Regions from separate parts of the Photobacterium japonica genome, predicted to be linked through region 1. Evidence: predicted binding sites of a transcription regulator. Region 1 holds the regulator's gene; each other region holds the start of a gene.
The links. The regulator CRP, encoded in region 1, controls carbon source genes, mostly activating them, when cyclic AMP is high. The targets are predictions, from matches to a motif close to TGTGANNNNNNTCACA.

Region 2: mlc (sugar metabolism global transcriptional regulator Mlc) is a predicted target of CRP. The motif match lies at 3,764-3,779, and genes of this name have one in related genera.
Region 3: recB (exodeoxyribonuclease V subunit beta) is a predicted target of CRP. The motif match lies at 6,551-6,566, and genes of this name have one in related genera.

The regions. Positions count from the first base shown of each region.
Region 1 covers NZ_JAKJSN010000007.1:195,267-203,285, forward strand. Annotated here, with positions in the region: gene astD (succinylglutamate-semialdehyde dehydrogenase) at 1-672, shown strand, start outside; gene L4C36_RS01425 (DUF1338 domain-containing protein) at 709-1,527, shown strand; gene L4C36_RS01430 (hypothetical protein) at 1,604-1,792, opposite strand; gene crp (cAMP-activated global transcriptional regulator CRP) at 1,970-2,602, opposite strand; gene L4C36_RS01440 (OsmC family protein) at 2,876-3,280, shown strand; gene L4C36_RS01445 (phosphoribulokinase) at 3,602-4,471, opposite strand; gene L4C36_RS01450 (YheU family protein) at 4,625-4,846, opposite strand; gene L4C36_RS01455 (hydrolase) at 4,898-5,878, opposite strand; gene L4C36_RS01460 (TIGR02444 family protein) at 5,987-6,442, opposite strand; gene L4C36_RS01465 (ABC transporter ATP-binding protein) at 6,474-8,019, opposite strand, start outside.
Region 2 covers NZ_JAKJSN010000010.1:65,306-73,324, reverse strand. Annotated here, with positions in the region: gene L4C36_RS03295 (hydrogenase expression protein HypA) at 1-2,730, opposite strand, end outside; gene queE (7-carboxy-7-deazaguanine synthase QueE) at 2,930-3,598, opposite strand; gene mlc (sugar metabolism global transcriptional regulator Mlc) at 3,870-5,084, shown strand; gene L4C36_RS03280 (amidohydrolase family protein) at 5,205-6,572, opposite strand; gene L4C36_RS03275 (solute carrier family 23 protein) at 6,572-7,963, opposite strand.
Region 3 covers NZ_JAKJSN010000061.1:15,502-23,520, reverse strand. Annotated here, with positions in the region: gene L4C36_RS19820 (DNA-3-methyladenine glycosylase I) at 1-546, shown strand, start outside; gene L4C36_RS19815 (LysR substrate-binding domain-containing protein) at 584-1,507, opposite strand; gene L4C36_RS19810 (TDT family transporter) at 1,645-2,631, shown strand; gene recC (exodeoxyribonuclease V subunit gamma) at 2,893-6,384, shown strand; gene recB (exodeoxyribonuclease V subunit beta) at 6,765-8,019, shown strand, end outside.

The DNA of each region.
Region 1 (8,019 bases):
TTAAGTGCCGGTCAACGTTGTACCTGTGCACGCCGATTGTATGTGCCGCGTGGAGAGGAAGGGGAGCAGTTGGTGGCGCGTTTAGTAACGTTAACGCAGCAGCTGCATATCGATGGGCCTTTTGCGTCCCCAGCGCCGTTTATGGGGCCACAAATATCCGTGGCCGCCGCCGATCGTATCGTGCAAGCCGAAGCGGACTTAGTGGCATTAGGGGGAAACAGCCTGCTAACCGCCACGCGCGGGCAAGGGGCGATCGTGACGCCTGCGATCATCGATGTGACTGCCGTCGTGGCGCTGCCGGATGAAGAGTATTTTGGTCCCTTGTTGCAGGTCGTGCGTTATGACACGTTGGCAGACGCCGTGACGTTGGCCAATGCCACCCGCTTTGGGTTATCCGCCGGGTTGATCTCGACCGACGATCCGGAATGGGCGTATTTTCTCGATCATATTCGCGCTGGGATCGTGAACCGTAACCGACCGTTGACCGGTGCCAGTGGCGATGCACCGTTCGGTGGGCCGGGGGCATCGGGTAACTTACGCCCGAGTGCGTATTATGCTGCCGATTACTGTGCCTATCCCATGGCATCGATGGAAGGGGCGCACCCCGAGTTGCCCGCCCAGCCGATCCCTGGCATGGGGAGCGACCTAAACCGCGAAATAGACAGCGAATAGACAGCGAGTGATGTCACCTTGTGAGGAGGGGATGAGATGGAACGGGTAGTGCAATTGTTTGATAATTTGTGGCAAGACTATGTGCAGCGGTTATGCCCGTCGGCGCAAGAGGTACATGACTTGCTGACGGAAGAAGAGCCGCTGCACAATGATCACATCGCATTGCGGACGTTTAATTTACCCAAAGTCGGGTTAGACCGACTTGCCGCGCCCTTCATTGCGATCGGGTATAAGCCGATGGGGAAATACCATTTTGACGGGAAAAAGCTCTATGCCGAGCATTTTGAGCACCCTAATCCCCTTGCGCCGAAAGTGTTCATCAGTGAATTGATGGTGGGGCAATTCAGTGCTTTGTTCCAAGAAACCGTACGGGATTTGATTGAGCAGGTGCCGGAATCGGTGATGCGGGATCCGTCGTTCTTGTTTGGTGGGCGAGTTTGGGATTTGGACTACGCCACCTATGAGTTGCTGTATGCGGAAAGCGAATATGCGGGGTGGTTGGCCGCACACGGCTTTGGCGCGAACCATTTTACTGTCAGCATTAATCACCTTGAACAATTTACTGAGGTGGCAGAAGTGAACCATCTGCTGCAACACAATGGGTTTACTATTAATGCGTCAGGCGGTGAAGTGAAAGGGTCGCCTGCGGTGATGCTGGAGCAGTCAGCGACCTTGGCCGATCAGGTCGATGTAGGCTTTATCGATGGGGTATACACCATTCCCGGTGGCTTTTATGAGTTTGCCAAACGTTATCCGACCGCTGAGGGCGAAGCGTTGTATTCGGGGTTTGTGGAAGCGTCAGCCGATAAGATCTTCGAAAGCACTGATGTGCCTGTGATGGCCAGAGAGCCGTAGCCATACGAGAAATATAGCACCCCGCGCCATCCCTGTTCGATAGCGAGTTCATTACACGGTGCGGTGGTCGCCGTATTTACAGGTGGCGGCTGTCGAGGGGGGAAATCTCTAACCCAGGACGCGCGGTACCATAACGGGGAAGCTCCTGTTGTTCCAAGAAAGATCGTCCATCACTAAACCCGGTGAGCTCTACCGTTGTCGGCAGTGGGAAGGTGGTGCCAGCTGAGAGTGTGGTGTGATGCTGGGAGAAACGTTCAATGTCCATTGCGTGTATTTCCATCCATAGAAATCAGAGTGCCTTGATATGCATAATGTAGCATCAAGTGTGGACGTGGCAAACAAGGAAAAGAGTGAGCTCGCTAACAAATATGCTCTGTGGCGATACATTAAGCCAAAAAAAAGCCGCACATGGCGGCTTTTTTTATAGGTGTGATCCGTACGTTTAGCGCGTACCGTACACCACAATCGTTTTACCGTGAGCAGAAATCAGGTTTTGCTCTTCCAGCATCTTCAAGATACGGCCAACGGTTTCACGAGAACAACCGACGATCTGACCAATTTCCTGGCGGGTGATCTTGATCTGCATGCCGTCTGGGTGCGTCATTGCATCTGGCTGTTTCGCCAAGTTCAGCAATGTTTGCGCGATGCGGCCGGTTACGTCCAAGAACGCAAGGTCGCCCACTTTCTGGCTTGTCACTTGTAGGCGACTTGCCATCTGTGCAGACAGACGCATCAAAATGTCTGGATTGACTTGGATCAGCTGACGGAATTTCTTGAATGAAATCTCAGCCACTTCACAAGGGGTCTTTGCACGTACCCATGCGGTACGCTCTTGGCCTTCTTCAAACAGACCTAGCTCACCAATGAAGTCACCTTGGTTTAGGTAAGACAGGATCATTTCCTTGCCTTCTTCATCCTTGATGAGAACAGCAACAGAACCTTTAACGATGTAATAGAGCGTTTCAGCTTTTTCACCCGCATGAATCAACGTGCTTTTTGACGGGTACTTATGAATGTGGCAATGGGAAAGAAACCACTCTAAAGTTGGATCTGTTTGAGGTTTACCTGGAACCATATTACTAACTTCCTCTGCGTTTGTTGCCCAACAACGACGTCCCTATACGTTTGAGGCCGGGCCTAACAATAATGTAGTTCGCCGTTTAGGATATTCAGTCAACGGCAAGGCTGCAAGCTGACCTGAATAATTAGTTCAGAGTTTATCTTTTTTCGGCACGCTTTTCTTGATATTGATCTATCGGGCGCGGCCATTTTATACCCATAAGTGTGCACATGATCACACGGTTGTTAGATAGTGCCCAAATCCCTCAAAAGTAGTAAGGAGAATGCAATGCAATCACGCGTTAAATGGGTAGAAGGGATGACCTTCTTAGGCCAGTCAAATTCAGGTCATAGTGTGGTGATGGACGGCAATGGTGGCGAAAAAGCTCCCAGCCCGATGGAGCTGGTTTTGATGGCAGCAGGGGGATGCAGTTCGGTGGATGTGGTGAGCGGGTTAACGTCTGCGGGCCAGCCGATCACCGCCTGTGAAGCGCAGATCAAAGCGGTACGTCGTGAGCAAGCGCCGCGTTTATTTACCTCGGCCAATCTGCATTTTGTGGTGACTGGCCACGGGTTGGATGAAACCTTGGTGGCAAAAACCGTGGCGGATTCGTTAGAGAAATACTGCTCAGTGTGTTTGATGTTGGGTGAAGGCGTAGAAATGACTCACTCGTACGAGATCATTGAAGCGTAAGACAGAAAGAAGGGACGAGGGGCGAGTAAGTGCGGAAAAGCAAGGGTGGTCGAGAGCGGTCCTTGGGCCCTAAGGCCCTATGGTAAGAGCGAGAACTGAAGTACTTGAATCTTGAATGAGAAGCGGTATTTTGACCACAGGACCACAGGACCACAGGACCACAGGACCACAGGACCACAGGACCACAGGACCACAGGACCACAGGACCACAGTCGCTCTTACTCGTCACTCGCTACTCGAAAACTCGTCTCTTGTTGCTTTTGCTCTGACTCGACACTCGTCCCTATAAACGCGCAAACTTGTTCTTCGTCCCTGCTTTTCCTACCCAATCTTCCCGGTATCTATCAACTGTTGGATCAAGGGGCGCATGATCAGCTCCATCGCAAAACTCATCTTGCCGCCGGGCACGACTAACGTGTTATGGCGTGACATGAAGGAGCCTTGGATCATCGACAGCAGATAAGGGAAATCGACCTTCTTGATCCCACGAAAGCGGATCACCACAAAACTCTCATCCAAACTGGGGATGGCTTTTGCGCTCAATGGGTTAGAGGTGTCTACCGTCGGCACGCGCTGAAAGTTAATGTGGGTGCGAGAAAACTGAGGGGTGATGTAATTGAGGTAGTCATCCATTGAGCGAACAATCGATTCCATTACCGCCTCACGCGAATGACCCCGATCGCGGGTATCGCGGACGATCTTTTGGATCCACTCCAAGTTCACGATCGGCACCATGCCTATCAATAAGTCGACATGCTGTGCCGCATTGGTGTCACCGTCGACCACCCCGCCATGTAACCCTTCATAAAACAACACATCGGTATTTTCTGGCAATGACTGCCACGGGGTGAACGTACCGGGCATCAAGTTATAAGGCACGGCTTCATCGAAGGTATGCAGATAACGGCGGTATTGGCCGCTACCATCCAGGCCGTATTGGCGGAAAAAATCGGCCAGTAGCGGGAAGTCATTGGCTTGCGGGCCAAAGTAGCTGATATGGCGACCTTGCTCTTTGGCTTTGCGGATCTCGACATCCATCTCGGGGCGGGTGAAGCGGTGAAAGCTGTCCCCCTCCAGCCAAGCGGCATTGATGTTCATCATATTGAACATTTTACGAAACGCTTCGGAGGTGGTGGAGGTGCCGGCCCCCGACGATCCCGTGACGGCTATGATCGGATGTTTTGCTGACATGACAAACCCTGTCGTTAACATTAACGGAAAGAGTTATTAACAGGCTGGCAGGATAATAGCAAGTTAGATTGTCAAAAATGCTGGTGGGCTAACCGAACCAGCATCCTTGAGGCGGGCATCACAATCTTGCATATCGATGCGAAGGGGGCGGGATCAGGCGCGGCCTAAATCGCGGCGCAGTTTGATGTCGACCGTTTCGTGCAATTCCGAAAAGAAAATCACCGCCTCGCCACTTTCGAGTTGCTGACGGACATGCTGCACTTTACTGGCCATGCTGAGCTCCTGTTCACCGTAATCGGTGCCTTCGCGCAGCACAAAATGCTCGATCAGGTTGGTCAGGGTCTCTGGATCAATGTCTTGCCAAGAAATAATCATGGGTGTGGTCATCATGGTTGAACAGAATTCCTTATTATATTGGCAATGTTGTCACTTGTAGAGGGCTTGCAGTTGCTGCAGGAACCATGCGGGTACCGTGTGTTCCAACCAAAAGACCGGTTGACGCCAGTGGCCGGTGACAAACCCGACGTGGCCGCCATGGTCAGACAGGTGGTAATCAATGTGCGGCGGTAGCGGCTGTTGCGGGATCACGGCCTCGGTCATGAATGGGTCGTCTTTGGCATGGATGATCCGCAGCGGGGTGGTAATGCGCTCGAGTTTGGATAAGCCGCTGCACCGTTGGTAATAGTCATCGGCATTGGCAAACCCGTTGAGGGGAGCGGTAATGTGTTCGTCAAATTGCCATAAAGTGCGAATACGCTGCGCGGCATGGGTATCGAGCGGCATAGCCAGCGGGTGCGCCTGAATCTTTTGGTCGAGATTACGCTTCATCGAACTCACGAGGTAGCGTTGGTAAACTTGGGAAAAACCTTGCTGGATACGGCTTGAGCAGGCCGCCAAATCGAGCGGCGGAGAGATCACTTGGGCGGCGAGCAGATCAGCGTCGTGCTGGGTTTCTGCCAGATAATTGACCAACATGTTCCCCCCCAGTGAAACACCGACTGCCATAAACGGTTGCGTCGGCAGGTGTTGACGTAGCCAGTGCAAAAAGAAACGGGCATCACCGGTTTCCCCTGAGTGGTAGCTGCGAGGCAGGCGATTCATTTCACCGCTGCATCCGCGAAAGTGCATCATCACCCCGAGCCAGCCTTGCGCCTTTGCGGCATGCAGCAGGCCATTGGCATAAGGGCTGTTAAAGCTGCCTTCTAGGCCGTGGAACAGGATCATCACCGGTTGGTCTGGGGCGCACTGTTCAGGCGGGGCGGTCCAGGCTAAATCAAGGAAATCGCCATCGGGGGTATCAATGCGTTGGGTGATCGGTTCAAACAGTGGTTGGCGGCGAAGAAAGCGCGGTAGCAAGGTTTGCAGATGGGCATTGCGTAAGCCGTGCGCCGGGATGAACGGTTGCATGATGACTCCTGATAAGCACGCCTTGTCGGACATATAAAGCCGTTAAGGAAGAAAAGTGCAGAAAGCATAACGCCGGGATCGGGAGGTCGTCCAGTGAAAGGGTGCGGGTTAGTCAGTGGTGTGACCTTGTAATTGTCGGTACAGGACGGTGGGGACATGACAGTGCTGGCAATAGGCGAGCAGGTTATGTGGTTGGATCGCGGGGCGCAGGGGCAAGGTTTGGCACTGCTGAATTAAGTCGGTCTGTTGCTGGCGTTCATGCTGCAATTCTTCGGCAAGCAGCGCTTGATAGGTCGAGGTAGAGAGATGGGCTTTTTGTACGCGGCGTTGGGCACGAAAACGTTGCAGTGAAGGATCACTGTGTGCGAGCGTGGTCAGCAGTGCTGTCAGCTCTTGGGGAGGAAGAGAGAATGACTGCGTATCAAGCCAATGCAGTAACAGGGCAAGGTTAACGTTGCCCTGATACTGATCTTGGAACTGCAAGCAGGCGGCTTCAACCCCCGCTTGACGGTAGTGGTGCAATGAAAATTGCCAAAAATCCGCTGCCGTCAGCGTTGGGGTCATGGTGCATCACCTTGTGATTGATGGATTAGCGTTACGCATTCAGGTTTAAGCACTCGGCTTCCAGTGCTTCCAGTTGCTCTTGCAGATCCATCCATTCCATTTCGACATCTTCCAACGCTGACTTGGCTTCGGCCTGACGCTTCAGTTGCTCATTCAGGCGCGCCTTGTTATCGGCTTCGTAGATAGTGACATCAGCAAGGTGCGTTTCGGCATCCGCCAGTGTCGCACTCAACGTTTCCATTTGCTTATCCAGCTTGTCGATTTGCTTACGCATCGGCGCCGTTTGTTTACGGAATTCCGCTTCCAGACGTTTCTGCTCTTTGCGTGACGCGGCGCTGTTGTCTTTGACCGTTTCCGGTTTGCTCGCTTGTAGCTCGCGACGTTCGTGACGTTGCTGTTCGGTCAGCCACTTGTGATAGTCCTGCAAGTCACCATCAAACGGCTCAACGTTGCGGTCATGCACCAAGTACAGATCATCGGTGGTGGCACGCAATAAGTAACGGTCGTGGCTGACAATGACCATTGCCCCGTCATAAGACTGCAGCGCGAGTGTCAGCGCTTGGCGCATGTCCAAATCTAAGTGGTTGGTCGGTTCATCGAGTAACAACAGGTTCGGACGTTGCCATACAATCAATGCCAACACCAAACGGGCTTTTTCGCCGCCCGAGAACGGGCCCACTTTTTCCAGCGCTTTGTCACCCAAGAAACCGAAACTGCCCAAGTAATCACGCAGTTGCTGCTCTTTGGCATCCGGCGCGATGCGTGCCAAGTGCTGTACCGGCGTGTCATTGAGGTACAGGGTTTCAAGCTGGTGCTGGGCAAAGTAGCCGATCTTCACGCCTTGTGAGTACGCCATATCGCCCGCTTTCGCCGGTAATTCGCCCGCCAGCATTTTGATCAGGGTTGATTTACCGGCGCCGTTACGGCCCAGTAACCCGATGCGGCTGCCCGGTACCAGATTCAAACGGATTTTTTCCAAGATCAGTTTATCGTCATAGCCGGCCGCCACTTGATCCATCATCAAGATCGGGTTCGGCAGGGCTGATGGCTCTCTGAATTCAAAGCTGAATGGGTTGTCGAACTGTGCAGGCAGTACTTTTTCCAAGCGCTCCAAGGCTTTAATGCGGCTCTGCGCTTGGCGGGCTTTGCTCGCTTTATAACGGAAGCGATCGATATACGACTGCATGTGCGACATTTGCTTTTGCTGCTTCTGGTACGAGGCCTGTTGCAGCAGGAGCTTTTCGGCGCGCTGATTCTCAAATGAAGAATAGTTGCCGGTATAGCTGTTCATGGCTTGGCTTTCGACATGGATGATACGGTTCACTACCGGATCCAAGAAATCACGGTCATGAGAGATCAGTACCAAGGTGCCTCGGTAGTTCTGTAGCCATTTTTCCAGCCACATCACCGCATCCAAATCCAAGTGGTTGGTCGGTTCATCGAGCAGCAGCAAGTCAGAACGGCATAGCAGGGCTTGTGCGAGGTTCAGACGCATACGCCATCCCCCCGAGAACTGGGTCAGGTTCCATTGCATTTGTTCTTGCGAGAAGCCAAGACCGTCGAGCAGCTCTGCAGTA
Region 2 (8,019 bases), on a different contig from region 1:
GGTTTCACCGTCTGTGGGTGTTTCATCGTCGGCTGGCGGTGTTGGCGGCGGTGGTTCTATGGGGGTTACGTCAGGCACGTCACTGGCCGGGATTAACGTGACAATGTCACTCCATAGTTCACCGTCAGTGGCGGCGAACGTGCGTGTCTCATCGTCTTGCCAACGGGTTTGATGGTTGAACGCTTTGATGGCCAGTTTCAAACCATCGGTATCGGTGAGGGCAATGCGCTCATTCATGGAGCCATCCAGCGCCTCGTAATACAAGGTACCGTCATCGTCGATTTTCCAGCGGATGTCGATATTGAAACCACACCCATCAGAATCCACATATTGGCCAAGGAAGTATTCGCCAGAGAAGTCATCACTCAGTGTTAAGAAGCGCGAACTGTCACTGGCAAACTGCAGGGCTTTATCATCACTGTTATCGCCGGTATTGCCGATCAGCAGGGTTTCGGTCAACACGGGATTGCGATCAAACCACACTGTTTTACATTGGGTTATTTGGGTTTGATAGTCCTCGAGCGTGCGTGTGGTGACCGGGGTGGTCGTCGCTTGATCCCAGCCAGAATCGAGCGTCGAGCAGGCCGCTAAACTGTCAGGGGCATACTCACGGGTCATCACGTTATCGATGGTGGCGCCATTGTCTGTTTGGCTGAATTGCTTGATAGCCAATAACCGTAAGGTGTACTCGTAATGGGTTAACGCCCAGCGATTAACGGTGGTGCTATCATTGGCATCCGGGAAGAGGGCAAGATAACCTTCCTCTGTGAGTGCCCATTGGCGTGATCCTGCTTTGAGATCGGTATGGCGGTACATCTCCCACGTGTTATCGTCACGCAGAATGTGCGCGCTGATCTCGCCATCTTCAGAAATTTGCACCAAAGAATGGCCGATCAGAGTATCAAGGCGCGCTCCCGTAAACCGTTCATCCCCGCCACATTCAGTGACCGCGTTCAGGAAAAGACCTGCGGTGGCTTGCGCCGTATTGCCGAAGTCACAGTTGTCAAACGGGGGAAGGTTGTCACGGCTGGCGGCACTGATAATTTGCGCTTTGGCGTCATTATCGAAACCCGAATAGTGGTATTCCGTATTTTTTAGCAGGACTTCCCCGATATTGACAAAACCACGATCCGCAATCAGGAACAGATTGGTGCTGTTAAAGCGGTAGTTAGAAGCCAGTTGTTTCATGATGTCGGGCACATCAAAGCGAATGACCGATTGGCCTGCCACGGTTGTCGGTGCCCAAGCGCCAACTTCCTGAACCGCCCATTCGTCACCTGCAATATTGTTCCAGTAACGCAGGGTAAAGAAATTGTCATCAATCAACTCGACCACAATGTTGTCACTGAGTTGAAAGCCGTTAACGTCGGTGATGTTGGGACCAATATTGGCCAGCGGCGTGATCACCTCATCCAACGTCGTATAACCGGCATCAGGCATCTGAATGGGGAATACACGGCAGGTATCTTGATCATTGCTGGTGTCACACAGCAGGTAGGTTTCCCCTTCCGGTCGCCACGTAAAGTAAAAGCCAGAAGCCCCTTCGCTGAATGTTGCGTCGGGTTGGATATAACGCGTGACGTAGTGATTGTTTTTACTCGACAAAAAGTCATGCATTTTTTTGCCATTCAGAGAATATACGTTGGCATCCAGCGTGATCCCCGCTTTATCGTCAATCGAGAGGGCGGCATCCGTCAGTAGTGCGGTGGTTTGGGTGGCGAATACGACGCGCAGGTAACTGAACAGGCCTTTCCAGCCGTTGCTGGTTAATACCTGATGGGTAATGTCTTCTGTGCCGAAAGCGGTTGATTCACTGAAATAGGTGAAAAAATCATTGAGGGAAATATCGGCATTACCGGACTTTTCCCAGCGAAATTCATTGACCGTGGTTTCGGTACCGTCGTATTGGGTGCTGTCGACCAAAATGCCACTGCCACTGTTATTGGTAAAGCTACCCACCTGCCAATATCCGTCACCCAAAATGGCTTGAATATCGGCAATCGCAGCGGCTTGCTCGGTAAAGAAACGTTCCACGCGGCCGGTTGTCATGGACTGCACGATAGACAAGGTCATGAGCTCTTTCAGGGTCAGGCCTTGCACGCTGATTTTCGGGAACAAGGTATCACTGATGTCAGTGGCCATACTGTTGATGTCTTGTAAGGCAAACAAGACCTTACCTTGTGGGGCGTCATTAAAGATTTCGCTGAACACCCCCCAGCCACCATCTTGAACCACACGTTGCGTAAACGCGTAATAGGCCAGTGACGATTCCAGCGTAATGGCGAGCCGTTCGGTGGCGAGGGGGATCATATAAAGCCCTTCCGGTAACGCTTCACCCAAGGTGAAAACCGGTACGCCAGCAGGGTTCATTAACAGCACAGCATTGATGCGATATTGTGTGCCTGCATCAAGCTCATAGCGGCCATCACCCTGAGAAACCCAGCGGGTAATATCGATGGATTCAAACACCTTGCCGGTGTCATCCAGCCACACGGCCGCGAAGTTTTGTTCGGTGAGATCTTGCACCGCGTCCGCATACGCGGTGGGGAACAAGGTGGGTTGCCGCTGAGCCAGCGTCATACTGGCCGGTAAATCGACCGAGACCGTGAAGGTATTGGACACCGGTGTCGGTGTACCGGCAACAGGCGTGGGTGTATCGGTGCCACCTCCGCAGGCAGCAAGGAGCAGGCTGCAGGCAGCCCAGAAGCATTTCCCTAGATAACGGCGCATAGGTATTCCCCAAACAATCACAATGAATAAACAAGATGTGTTATTGCTTTTTTGCTTAACTTTTTTGCTCAGTATAGAGATTGCACACCGAGGCCGTGTTAAGAAGGAAGACGTGTCTTGGAGATTGGGCGGCTGTCGTAGTATTGAGACAGCCGCGAGACGCGCGCAGGGGATGAGAATAGCGCGAGACGTAAGGCGGTTAGGCAATCGCCAGGTATTTATGGGTCTGAATCGACAAACGCCAGTTACGCGAGATACACGTTTCAATGCACAACTCGGTTGCACGTGGCTTTTGGCTGATCGGCTGTAATGCGATAGTCACATTACTTTTCAGGTCTTTGCCTGCCAGTAAATCATCCAGTTGTTCGATGTCTTTTTCGGTGCCAACAGGGTGCTTAATTTCATCCGCACGCTCAAGGGCACTGGCCAGTACGGGTAACTTCGCTTTCATATTGATTTTTGGCGACACGGTTACCCAGGTACGATCGGTCACAAGGACCTCTGACGTGCCACTGGTTTCAATTTGACATTGGAAACCGGCAGCCTCTAACGCCATGGTTAACGGGCGAAGATCGTAAATACACGGCTCACCCCCCGTGATGACCACATGCTTGGCGGTATACTGCTGGTCAATCAGCAGTGCGACAACCCCGTCGGCATCCAATGCGGTCCAAAGGGGAGAGTCACCGTGCTTCGCCATGATGGTGTCGATGGCGACTTCATCTTGCGGTTCGGCACTCCATGTTTGCTTGGTATCACACCAAGCGCAACCCACTGGGCAGACTTGCAGACGAACAAAAATGGCTGGGACACCTGTAAAGACGCCTTCACCTTGAATGGTTTCAAACACTTCGTTGATTTTATACACCGCAAACCTCGTGGTGAGTTAACATTATTTCATGCAGCCGACGATTATCGCAAAATCACAGGGAACTGTCTTGTGTGTGTTAAATTTTACAAGCAAAAAAACCCACGAAATCGCATCTCAAAAATGGGCTTTAGAGCATGTTTTGCTGTAAAGTTTCTCTCTCATCGTGACCGTGGTCACGTCCTTTGAATTATCGACTTCACAATTACTTCGCAAAGTAAAAAAATTCAATTGGCTAATAACATTGATGGATTTTATCGGGAGTGTAGGCATGTATGTCGCTCAGCCTGGTCATATCGACCATATAAAAAGAAACAATGCAGGCAGCGTCTATAAGCTTATTGATCTTTACGGGCCTATATCTCGAATTGAACTGTCTAAGCGTAGTCAATTAGCACCTGCCAGTATTACCAAAATTACCCGCGAGTTGATCGATGCGCACTTGATCAAAGAAACGGCGATTCAAGAAACCAGCAGTCGTGGACGCCCTGCGATCGGCTTGGTGCCCGCCAATGAAGGCTGGCAGTTTATGTCTATCCGTTTAGGGCGTGGGTATTTAACCATCGCCTTGCATGAGTTAGGCGGCGACATTCTGGTTGAAGAACGCCAAGATGTGGATGTGCTTGAGCAAGATGAAGTGCTCAGCAAATTGATTGCCGAGATCCACACTTTCTTTGCGAACCATGTCAGCGAATTGGATCGTATTACCGCCATTGCGGTGTCTCTGCCGGGCTTGGTGCATTCTGATACGGGGATGGTGTTGCAAATGCCGCATTACCATGTCCACCGCTTAGAATTGGGCCCTGCGATCCATCAAGCGACAGGGGTACCTGTGTTTGTGGGGAACGATACCCGTTCATGGGCATTGGCCGAGAAACTGTTTGGTAACTCGCAAGATGTGGCGAACTCGATTTTGATTTCCATTCATCACGGTGTCGGTGCGGGCATTGTGCTGGATAACGTGATTTTACAAGGCCGCATTGGCAATGTAGGCGAACTTGGACACATTCAAATTAAGCCTTATGGGAAGCGTTGTTTCTGCGGTAACCACGGTTGCTTAGAAACGGTGGCGAGCCTGAAGGCGGTGCTGGAGCAAGTGGAGCAGCGTTTACGCGAAGGGCACCCATCTCAGCTCCATGGTCAGCGATTAACGATTGAGAAAATCTGCGATGCGGCTGTGGCAGGGGATACCTTGGCACGGCAGGTGATTGTTGAGTTAGGACACAATCTGGGGCAAGCCATTGCGATTATGGTGAACTTGTTTAATCCCGAAAAAATCTTGATTGGCGGCGAGTTTAACCGTGCAAAAGAGGTGTTGTATCCCGCGATCATGGAATGCATTCGTACCCAGTCATTGCCCGTGTATAACCGTGATTTGGTGATTGAACAAAGTTGCTTTTACACCCAAGCCACCATGCCGGGTGCGGCATTGGTGAAGCAGGCGATGTATGACGGCCATTTGCTGATGAAGTTGATTGAAGGTTAAAAGCCACAACGAATATCAACGACGAATACAAAAAGCCCCCTCGTGTGTTTACACGCAGGGGGCTTTTTATTGACGCTGATTATTCAGTGATAGGGACGAATGAGCACGACAGGAAGCAGGTTAAATCACCGCTTTACCTTGCACCCAAACCCGCTGCACGTTTTCTTTCTGAGCCAAGCAGATGATTTTTTCCAGAATATCGCGTGGTGAATCAAATTCTGGCCAAATACGCAGGTTGCCGATACTCGGTTTGGCTTCAATCACAATGGCATCAAAGTGATGGTCTTTGGCGAAGACGCCCGTTTGGGCATTCAAAACGTTCGCCCCGCCAGCGGTTGCCATCCAGAACGCTTCAACAAAGCTGACGCGGGCATTGGCTGTGCCGCGTTGTCCTGTCGGTATCATCACATCCACGCCTTCTTCACGCACACGGGAATGACACACCGCATCAAACGCTGCACGGAAGATAGACGGTGACGGTGCGCCGGCAATATCACTGCCTAAACCAATTTGTACGCCGCTATCAAGCAGCTCGCGGGTTTGCATCGCCGCGTTGGCAAAAAACATGTTAGACAGCGGGCAGTGGGCGATACCCGCATCGAATTGCTTAATCATCGCCACATCGTTAGGCGTCAGAAAAATCGAATGGGCCAGTACCGATTTATTGTTCAGCAACCCCGCATCCGCATAAATTTGTACGTCGGTTTTGCCAAAATGTTGCTGAGCATAATCACGCGCCCAATCGCTTTCTGAGCAATGGGTTTGCATGTGCAGGTCGTATTGCTGCACGCGTTTACCCAGTTGGTTGAGCATGTCGGGCGTACAACTTGGGACAAAGCGTGGGGTGATCACCGGTTGGACTAAGCGTTGTTCATTGCCGTTGAGTGCCAATACGTTATGGATGAACGCATCGGTATCGTCTACAGCCTGAGTGACATCATGTTCACAATAGTAAGGCGGGCACTGTTCGGCATTATCCATATTGATTTTGCCGACATAAGCGCGTTGGCCAATGTGTAAACATTGCTGAGCAAGCAATTCGGTGGAGGCGCGATCAATGGAAGCAAAGTACACCGCGCTGGTGGTGCCATTAGCCAGCAGTGTGCGGGTGACGTCTTGATAGATAGCCTCCGCAAACGCGATATCCTGATAACGGTGCTCAAGCGGGAACGTGTAGTTTTGCAGCCAGTCATACAGTGGCAAGTCTAAGCCTTTGCCTGCTTGTGGCCACTGCGGCGCATGGCAGTGTAAATCCACCAATCCCGGCAGCAAGTACTGGCCTTTTTCCAGTACCTTCAGTTTGTTTTGCTGTGCCAGAGCGTGGCGTACATCCGCATAATGGGGGTGGGTCTGCGAATAAGTCGCCGCGATATCCCCCTCATCATTAATCAGAAGTAAAAAGTCTGGGTTGAACTCAAACGCGCCTTTGTTTGGGCAATGGAAGGTGTCCGCCTGAACGGCAAATTGGATATCGTGGAACATCATCATTAGTTTGCCTCGTTTGCGGTTGCTGGCGTCAGGTCTGTGCTTTTTGGGTCTTGGTTTTGTGCTGCTGTCGCGGTGTCATCGGGCAGTACAAAGTTGAGGATAACCGCCGCCAATGCACCAATCGCAATGCCTGAGTTAACCAAATAGCCGACAAGTTCAGGCAATGCATAGACCAACTCTCGTGGCATCAGTACCGCACCGAGCGACAGCATGATCGGTAAGCCAATCACCAACATATTGCGCTCAGACAAGTCGATGTGTTGCACAACGCGGAAGCCGTTCATGGCAATCACCACACAAATCACGGTGAAAATACCGGAGATCACCGCGTGTGGAATAGAAGCAATCACGCTAGTCAGTTTTGGCATCAAACCAAGCAGAAGCAAAATGAAGCCCCCCGCAATGATCGCGCGGCGTGACGACACACCCGTGACCGCGATGATCCCGGCATTGGTTGAGTAGCCGGTTACTGGGCTACCGCCAATCAATGAACAGAAGAAGTGACCCACTGCTTCACCGGTCGCGCCGCGATTAAGACGTTCATCTTCAAGCGGCACACTGGTTACTGCACTGACCGCACACCATGTACCCGTTGTTTCAACTAAGACAATCATGGAGATAAACAGCATGGTCATGATAGCGATAGGATCAAAGGTCAGTTCACCAAACGGTAGCAAATTCGGCAATTGTACCCATGCTGCGTTAGCCACGGATGAAAAGTCCGTCATGCCATACAACGAGGCTGTGATTGTACCTAGCACAATGGCCCCCAATACGGATGTAAGGCGTAACCAATGCAATTTTTGGCACATGCAGCCAAGCAGAATAAAGCTGCATAACGAAACCATGCTGACAAGGGCGATGACGATGTTTTGGCTTGGGTGTTCGCCGCTGTAGATCCCGTTAAAGGCGATAGGCAGCAAGGAGATGCCGACCACGATGATCACCGTACCACCGACAATCGGAGGAACAAATTTACGGACGATTTTACTGAAGACATTCAGTGGCTTGCCCAGTAACGCAACAAAAATCGCGACAGGGATCAGCGCGCCGTAGACGGCACCCATGCCCATGCTTTTTCCGATGGCGGCAATGGCACCAATGGGAATATACGATGGACCTTGCATGACAGGCAGTTTAAGCAAGCAGCGTGACTGAATAATGGTCGCTAAACCGGCGACCACAAAGGTCATTTGGATCAGCGAAGAGGTATCGGCCACGGTCAATGATAGAAGGCTGGCAAGAATGATGGGAACGATATACAGATCCATCGCCAGTACATGCTGCGCCCCGAGGGACAGCGATCGAGGAATCGAGATTTTTTCGTCGATGTTGTGAGCCGAGTTGTTTCCGGTCTTATTTACGCTAGGGGTAGCTGCGTTCTGCGCCATGTCAGTTACCTGCTCTCATACTGATTGCGATGTTGATATTGAAATTATCAACAACA
Region 3 (8,019 bases), on a different contig from region 1:
TTCAGTCAGAAGGTGTTCCAGTCGGGGATCAGCTGGCAAGTGGTACGCAACAAGTGGCCGAACTTTGAACATGCCTTTTTTGGTTTTGATATCGAGAAGATGCTGTTGATCCCGGATGATATGTGGGAACGCAAAGCCACGGATCCGAGCATTATTCGCCATCTCGCCAAAGTGATGACGATTCCGGCCAATGCGCAGATGATCCATGATGCGGCGCGTCAGCATGGTTCGTTTGCTCGCTTTGTGGCGGATTGGCCCTCGAGTGATATCATTGGCCTGTGGCGTTATCTGAAAAAACACGGTGCCCGTCTGGGCGGTAACACCGGCCCTTATACGTTGCGCGTGATGGGGAAAGACACCTTCATTTTGAGTCAAGACACCGAAAGCTATCTACGCCAATGCGGGATCATCGACGGTGGTCGCGATACGCAAAAATCCCTCAACGCCACACAAGCCGCGTTCAATGCGTGGCAGGAAGAATCTGGCCGTCCCTTGTGTCAGATCAGCCAGATCATTGCATTCAGTTGTGGGGATAACCGCGTTTAACTTTTGTTTAATTCACGCATTTAACTCGCGCCAGTCATCATTGTTTGGGATCTGAGGTTTCATCCGGGCAGGACACGGTGTCCTGCCATTGCTGACAAAAGGCGATAAACAGCTTCAGTAGCGGGCTCTGATACTTCTCTTTGTGGTAGAGCAGCCAGTATTGGCGGTGCATGTCGAGGGGAGCGCTCAGGATGACCACGCGCTGATCTTTCACCGCATGTTCTACTGCCCGCCGCGACAGGCAGGTGATCCCTAAGTTGGCTGCCGTGCAGTTAATGATGGCTTCCGTGTTGTTGAGTTCAAACGCCTGTTGCCAGTGTGCCAGACGCGGGGCCAGTTTTTGCAAGAAAAACTCCCGCGTGCCCGAGCCCGGCTCGCGTAAGATCCACTGGCTGTTTTCTAAATCTTGTAAGCGTAAGTGGGGGAGGGTTGCCAACGGATGATCCGGATGGCAAGCAATGACCATTTCATCACTCAGCCATGGCTGAACGGCCAGATTCCCTTCCTGCACTTTTCCTTCGACTAAGCCGATGTCCAATTCAAATTCCGCCAACATATGGCAGATCTGCGCGGTATTGGCGATATACAGGGACTGATCGCGGTGGCCAGATGACTCTCGAAAATCACGCAGCAGAAAAGGCGTAACCTGATTGCCGACCGTGTCACTGGAGCCGATTTTTAATTTGCCGGTGATGGGGCCTTCTTGGCTGAACAGTTGCTCAATGTCCTGACTGCGCGCCAGAAGCTCATCGGCCAGCGGTAATAAGCGTTTGCCTTGTTCATTGATGATCAGGCGGTTGTTGTTGCGATCAAACAATTTATGGCCCAATTGTTTCTCCAGCTCAGACAGCGCCATGCTGACGGCGGGCTTGGAGAGAAACAGCTTTTCGGCGGCTGCCGTGATCGTAAGTTCTTGAGCCACAGTGACAAACACATTGAGTTGGCGCAGCGCGATATTCATAAGGTGATCTTGTTCAGCAATACTTAACTTACCTTTCAATATATTCAATTATCCTAAATCCTGCAATCTAGGTAAACTTGCGCTATTGGTATTTAACAGCGACGGCATGCAAAGGCAGCCGGGGTTGGAGTCGTAATATGATCCGAGCAGCAAAGAACAAAGTTTTGGGTGCCCCTACGCCAATGGCGGGGTTAGCACTGGGCATTGCCAGCCTGGGCTGGTGTTGGGAAAATGCCGCGGATCTGCACGGAATGGGGCAGTTAACGGGGGCGGTGATCGCCAGCGTCTTATTGATGGTGTTGTTGGTGAAGTTTCTTTGCCACCCGCAATCCTTGTGGAATGACTTAAGCCACCCCGTTGTTGGCAGTGTGGTGCCCACCTTTGCCATGGCGACGATGGTCGTGTCAAAAGCACTTGGCCTTTACTTCCCTGTTGCAGGGCAAGCCCTATGGCTGTTTGCTGTGGCGTTGCACCTGATCTTTTTGGGGCTATTTGCTTACCACCGCGCCCGTGATTTTGAATTACACCATATGGTACCGAGCTGGTTTGTTCCTCCGATTGGTATCATCGTGGCGGATGTGGCGTTCCCAGGGGGCGCATTGCGTCCGTTAGCCGAAGCACTACAACTGTTTGGTATGGGAATTTACGCGGTGATGCTGCCGGTGATGATTTACCGTTTGATTTTCAGCCATGAAATTCCGGATGCTGCCAAGCCAACGATTGCTATCATGGCGGCTCCAGCCAGCTTGTCATTGGCCGGTTACCTCACTGTTACCACCACGCCATCGCCGGTTGTGATTGCACTGTTGGCGGGGATTGCGGTACTGATGACGTTCGTGATTTATGTGGCTTTCTTCCGCTTGCTTCGTTTGACCTTCAGTCCGGGCTACGCGGCCTTCACCTTCCCTATGGTGATTGGTGCGACGGCGCTGTTTAAAGTGGCGGCATGGATGGGCGCGCAAGGTTATGCTGCGGAGTACATCCACCAAGTGTCGATGTTGGCGCACCTTGAGTTGTATGTGGCGACAGCAGTGGTCGGGTATGTTGCAGTGCGCTATTTGGCCTTCTACCGTCCGGTGTCTCGTGCTTGCCGTGCCGTGTTATCACCTTCTGCACACGTATAAGTACGTATAGCCGCGCCGGATATCCAGACTCCTTTTTGAACGGTTCCCGAACGGGCTCTCTTAGAGAGCCCGTTTTTTTATCTATTGTATTTGGCGTATATCATGGGTGTTTTTCATGCGTTTTTTGTCTATGCCTTCTCCGTTTTACCTATGAAAACAGCGCAACCGCACAGTGGTAAATATGCGAGCGAGATTGCATTTGCAGGTGGTCGGGAGATAGGCGAGAATCATAAGACTTTCCCCCGCTGCTGAGGCACTTGCGTGTTTACTGTCTATCATTCCAACCAACTGGATCTGTTAAAATCTCTCCTTGTGGAGCTGATCCGCCTTGAACCGTTGGCGAATCCTTTTGAGCACGAGCAGATCCTGGTGCAGAGTCCGGGTATGTCCCAGTGGCTAAAAATGGAATTGGCGAAGTCGTTTGGCGTGGCGGCGAACCTCACTTTTCCCCTGCCAGCGACTTTTATCTGGACCATGTTTACTGACGTGCTCAGCGATGTGCCTGAGCGCAGTGCGTTTAACAAAGAATCCATGACATGGAAATTGATGCAGGTGCTGCCGACGCAGTTAGATCAAGACATCTTTGAGCCACTCAAGCGTTACCTTGAAGATGACCGCGATGATCTCAAGCTGTATCAGTTAGCGGAAAAAATTGCCGATATTTTTGACCAGTACTTGGTGTATCGTCCAGAGTGGATCCAGCAGTGGGAAGCCGGTGAAACCGTTGAGGAATTGGGTGACGAACACCCGTGGCAGCCAGTGCTATGGCAAGCCTTGTATGATCACACGTTGGCGTTGGGGCAATCGCCGTATCACCGTGCCAACCTGTACGAACATTTCATCGACACCCTCAATAATTATGCCGAAACGGGCACGTTACCGGCCAATTTACCTAAGCGTTTGTTTGTGTTTGGTATCTCCTCGCTGCCGCCCCGATATCTGGATGCGTTGGCCGCGATGGGGCAGCACATTGATGTCCATTTGATGTTTACCAACCCATGCCGCTACTACTGGGGCGATATTCGCGACCGTAAACATTTGGCTCGTTTGGCGGCCAAGCAGCGGATCCGTCTACGTACCTTGGACAACGGTACTTTTGATCATGGAAACTTGGAAAACGACACCTTACACCGTGAGGCGGCAGACGGTGGTTACATCGCCCAGCTCAAAGACATGGATGAAAGCCATTACGATGCCGATATGCATAATCACGTGGTGGGCAATAGCCTATTAGCCTCGATGGGCAAGTTGGGGCGTGACAACTTGTACTTGTTGTCGGACATGCAGGTCAACGAAGTGGACGCCGGTTTCGTGGATATTGAGCCGGATTCTTTATTGCATGCGATTCAAGCCGATATTCTGAATTTAGCGGATCGCCAAAATGACGCGATCCTCGATAACAGCCAGCATAAATTCCCGATCGCCCATGATGACCGCTCGCTCTCGGTACATGCCTGTCACAGTCCGATGCGTGAAGTGGAAGTGCTGCACGACAAGCTATTGGCGATGTTTGAAGCCGATGCCAGTTTGAAACCGCGCGATGTGATCGTGATGGTGGCAGACATTAACGCCTACAGTCCGGCGATTCAGGCCGTGTTTGGTAATGCGCCGGGTCAACGTTATATCCCCTTCTCGATTTCTGACCGTACCGCCGAGCAAGAAAACCCGATCCTGTTGGCGTTTTTGCGTTTGCTGGCGTTACCGGAAAGCCGCTGTCACGCCTCGGAGTTGCTGGAACTGCTGGAAGTGCCCGCGGTGATGCGTAAGTTCGGCTTTGACAGTGACAGCTTTGAAAAAGTTAAACGTTGGATTGAAGACGCCGGTGTGCGTTGGGGCTTGGATGAACGTACGGCCAGTCAGTTTGATCTGCCGGAGCAACAACAAAACACCTGGTTGTTTGGGATTCAGCGTATGTTGCTGGGCTATGCCATGCCGCATGATGCCGGTTTGTTTGAAGGGATCTCAGCCTACGATCAGGTGCAGGGGCTGGATGCCGAGTTGGCCGGTCAGTTAGCCGGCTTTATTGATCGGCTAGTGGCATACCGTGAGGTGCTTGCCGAGCCACATTCGGTCACAGAATGGACCGCGCAGCTGACGACGCTGTTGGATGACTTCTTACAGGTTGAGCTGGAAGGCGAATTGGTGCTCAAATCGATCCGCGATTTGCTGCACCGTCTGCAAGAACAACTGGCGGATGCCGGTTTTCATGCTGAGATCACCCCGGCGGTCTTGAATCAGTACCTGAAAGACAAACTGTCCGGCGAGCGTGTCAGTCAACGTTTTCTCGCGGGGCAGGTGAACTTCTGTACCTTGATGCCGATGCGTTCTATCCCGTTCCGTGTGGTGTGTTTGCTGGGGATGAACGATGGGGCTTACCCGCGCAATATTGCACCGGAAGGGTTCGATTTAATGAACGGCCGTACCCGCGCCGGCGACCGTTCTCGTCGTGATGATGACCGCTACCTGTTCTTGGAAGCGATTCAATCGGCACAAGAAATTCTGTACATCAGCTTTGTTGGACGATCAATTCAGGATAACGCCGAGCGCGTGCCGTCGGTCTTGGTCAGTGAGCTGGTGGAATATTGTCAGCAGGGCTATTGCCGAGAAGGTGATGAAGCCTTGCCTGTCGATCAGTCAGGCGACAACATCAAAGCGCAGTTGATCCATCATCACCCGTTGGTACCGTTTAGCCCGAACGCCTTCATGGGCGAAGAGGCCAGTTTTGCGGCCGAATGGCTTCCCGCGGCCAGTCGCAGTGGTCACGCCAGCCAGGCGTTCCAGATCAGCGCGTTGCCAGCCGATACGCAAGATGAGGGGCCGGTACGTGTGCTGGAATTAGCGGAATTGCAACGTTTCTGGCGTTTGCCGGTACGCTATTTCTTTAACCGTCGCTTGAAAGTCTTCTTTGAGCCGCCACAAGGGGTGATGGAAGACGATGAACCGTTCGTCCTCAATGGCTTAGAAAGCTACCAGTTACGTGACAGCTTGTTAACGCTTTTGCTGGAAGCGCGCCGCACACAAGCCGATGATAACAAGGTTTATCAAGCGTTTGCCGATGAACAAAAAGCCGCAGGACATTTGCCAATTGCCGCGTTCGGTGAGTTGGATTTGGCGGTTACCCGCGCAGAAGTGCTGACACTTGTCGATACGATTACGCCGTACACCCAGCACCCTCAGGATGATCATGAGGTGGATTTGACCTTCACCGTCGACGGGCAGGTTGTGCAGTTACAAGGGTGGCTGAAGCAGCGTTATCAGGGCGGCTTAGTGCGCTACCGCAGCGGTAAAATTCGTCCGCAAGATCACCTGACCGCTTGGCTGGATCATTTGTGCTTGGCGGCGGCTGGGAAAGGACAAGAGACACACCTGATCGGCACGGATATCCATCTTAAGCTGAAGACGGTAGAAGCCACTCACGCTCGCGCGTATTTGCAAGACGTGATCGAACTGTATTTTGACGGCCTGAATCAGCCTTTGGCGTATTTTCCGAGAACAGCAAAAGCGGGTATTACGGCATGTATTGGCCGTGATGGCGGTTGGAAAGATGACGAGGACACACGAGAGAAGGCATTGGGAAAAATGGCGGACAGTTTTAACGACAGCTATTTGTTCCCCGGTGAAGGTAGCGATACTTACATTGCGCGTGTATGGCCACAGTGGAACGATGAACTGGCGCAAGCGGCATCACAATTGGCCGGCCGGGTATTACAAGCCGCGATATTAGGCAGCGAAGTCGTGGAGGATGACGCGTGATACTGAATGTGCATCAAAGGAATAGAAAGAAGGGATCGCGAAACAAGAAGTAGTGTGGCCGTCAGCAAATCATTGTTATTTGTAGGGTGTTTGCTGTACGACCACCGGTGCAGAGGTAGACCACGTTTCTGGCGGCGATACTAACCAATGCTAGAGGGGCAAACCGTGAGAAAGTTCTCACAATACGGGGACTGCTATGTGTTTGCTCGTGTTTAAACTCAAACTAAGTGTTTGATCACACAGGTGATGTGATCCTCATCACTGCTGATGAACGCCAATAACGCGCCTTTGCGATGCGAAGGCCATACAAGATGATCAATATGATCCTTCGGGATGCCGCATGATCGGCCCCGTGGGATCCTTCATTGGAAAGACACGCCATGGATAACGTGAACGTTGCCAATACACTACAGCCGATGACCTTTCCGTTGCACGGGGCGCGCTTGATTGAAGCCTCGGCCGGTACCGGCAAAACCTTTACCATCGCCAGCTTGTATTTACGCTTGCTGCTCGGCCATGGCTGTGAGGCATCACGGCATGCCCAAGAACTGACGGTGGAGCAGATCCTGGTGGTGACCTTCACCGAAGCGGCCACTGCCGAATTGCGTGATCGTATTCGCGCGCGGATCCATGATGCCCGTTTGGCGTTCAGCCGAGGGGTGAGTCATGATCCGGTGATCGCCCCGTTGCTGGTCGAGATCCCGGATCACAAAGCGGCGGCAGCGATTTTGTTGAATGCCGAACGCCAGATGGATGAAGCGGCCATTTATACCATTCACGGTTTCTGTCAGCGTATGTTGACGCAAAATGCGTTTGAATCCGGCAGTCGTTTTAATAATGAATTCATTACCGATGAAGCCCCACTGAAGCAGTTGGTGGTGGCCGATTATTGGCGTCGGAATTTCTATCACCTGCCGCATGCGTTGGCGAGTGAAGTTCGCCAGATTTGGGCATCCCCTGCGGCACTGCTCAAAGACATCGGTAACAGCCTGACAGGCGCGCCCGTCACCTTATCGGTGAAAGCGTTGAGTGATTCGTTGGAGCAGTTGCATGCCACGAACATGCAGCGCATTGATGCATTCAAAGCACAGTGGCGTGAGCATGAAGGGGATTTCGAGGCTCTGATCGCCAACTCTGGCGTGAATAAACGCAGCTATACCAAGAAAAGTTTGCCGACCTGGTTGGCCGAGGTGAGCCAGTGGGCCGCGCAGCCTACCGCTGATTACGCGTTGCCCGATAAGCTGGAACGTTTCCATCAGCAAGTGCTGATTGAGAAAACGCCGAAAGGGGAGCCGCCAACACACGCTGTGTTTGAGGCGGTTGCAGATTTATTGGATAACCCCGCCAACTTGCGTGATCCGCTGATCGCCCATGCGATTGAAGCGTGCCGTGAATTGTTGGTGGAGGCCAAGGCGCGCAAAGGCTGGCTATCGTTTGATGATTTGCTGACTCAGTTGTCGGCCGCGATCGATAATGATCAGGATGGCCTATTAACCAGCCGGATCCGCAGTCAGTATCCGGTCGCCATGATCGATGAATTCCAGGATACCGACCCGCTGCAATACAGCATTTTCAGCCAGATTTATCATCAGCATCCCGAATGTGGTTTGTTCATGATCGGGGATCCCAAGCAGG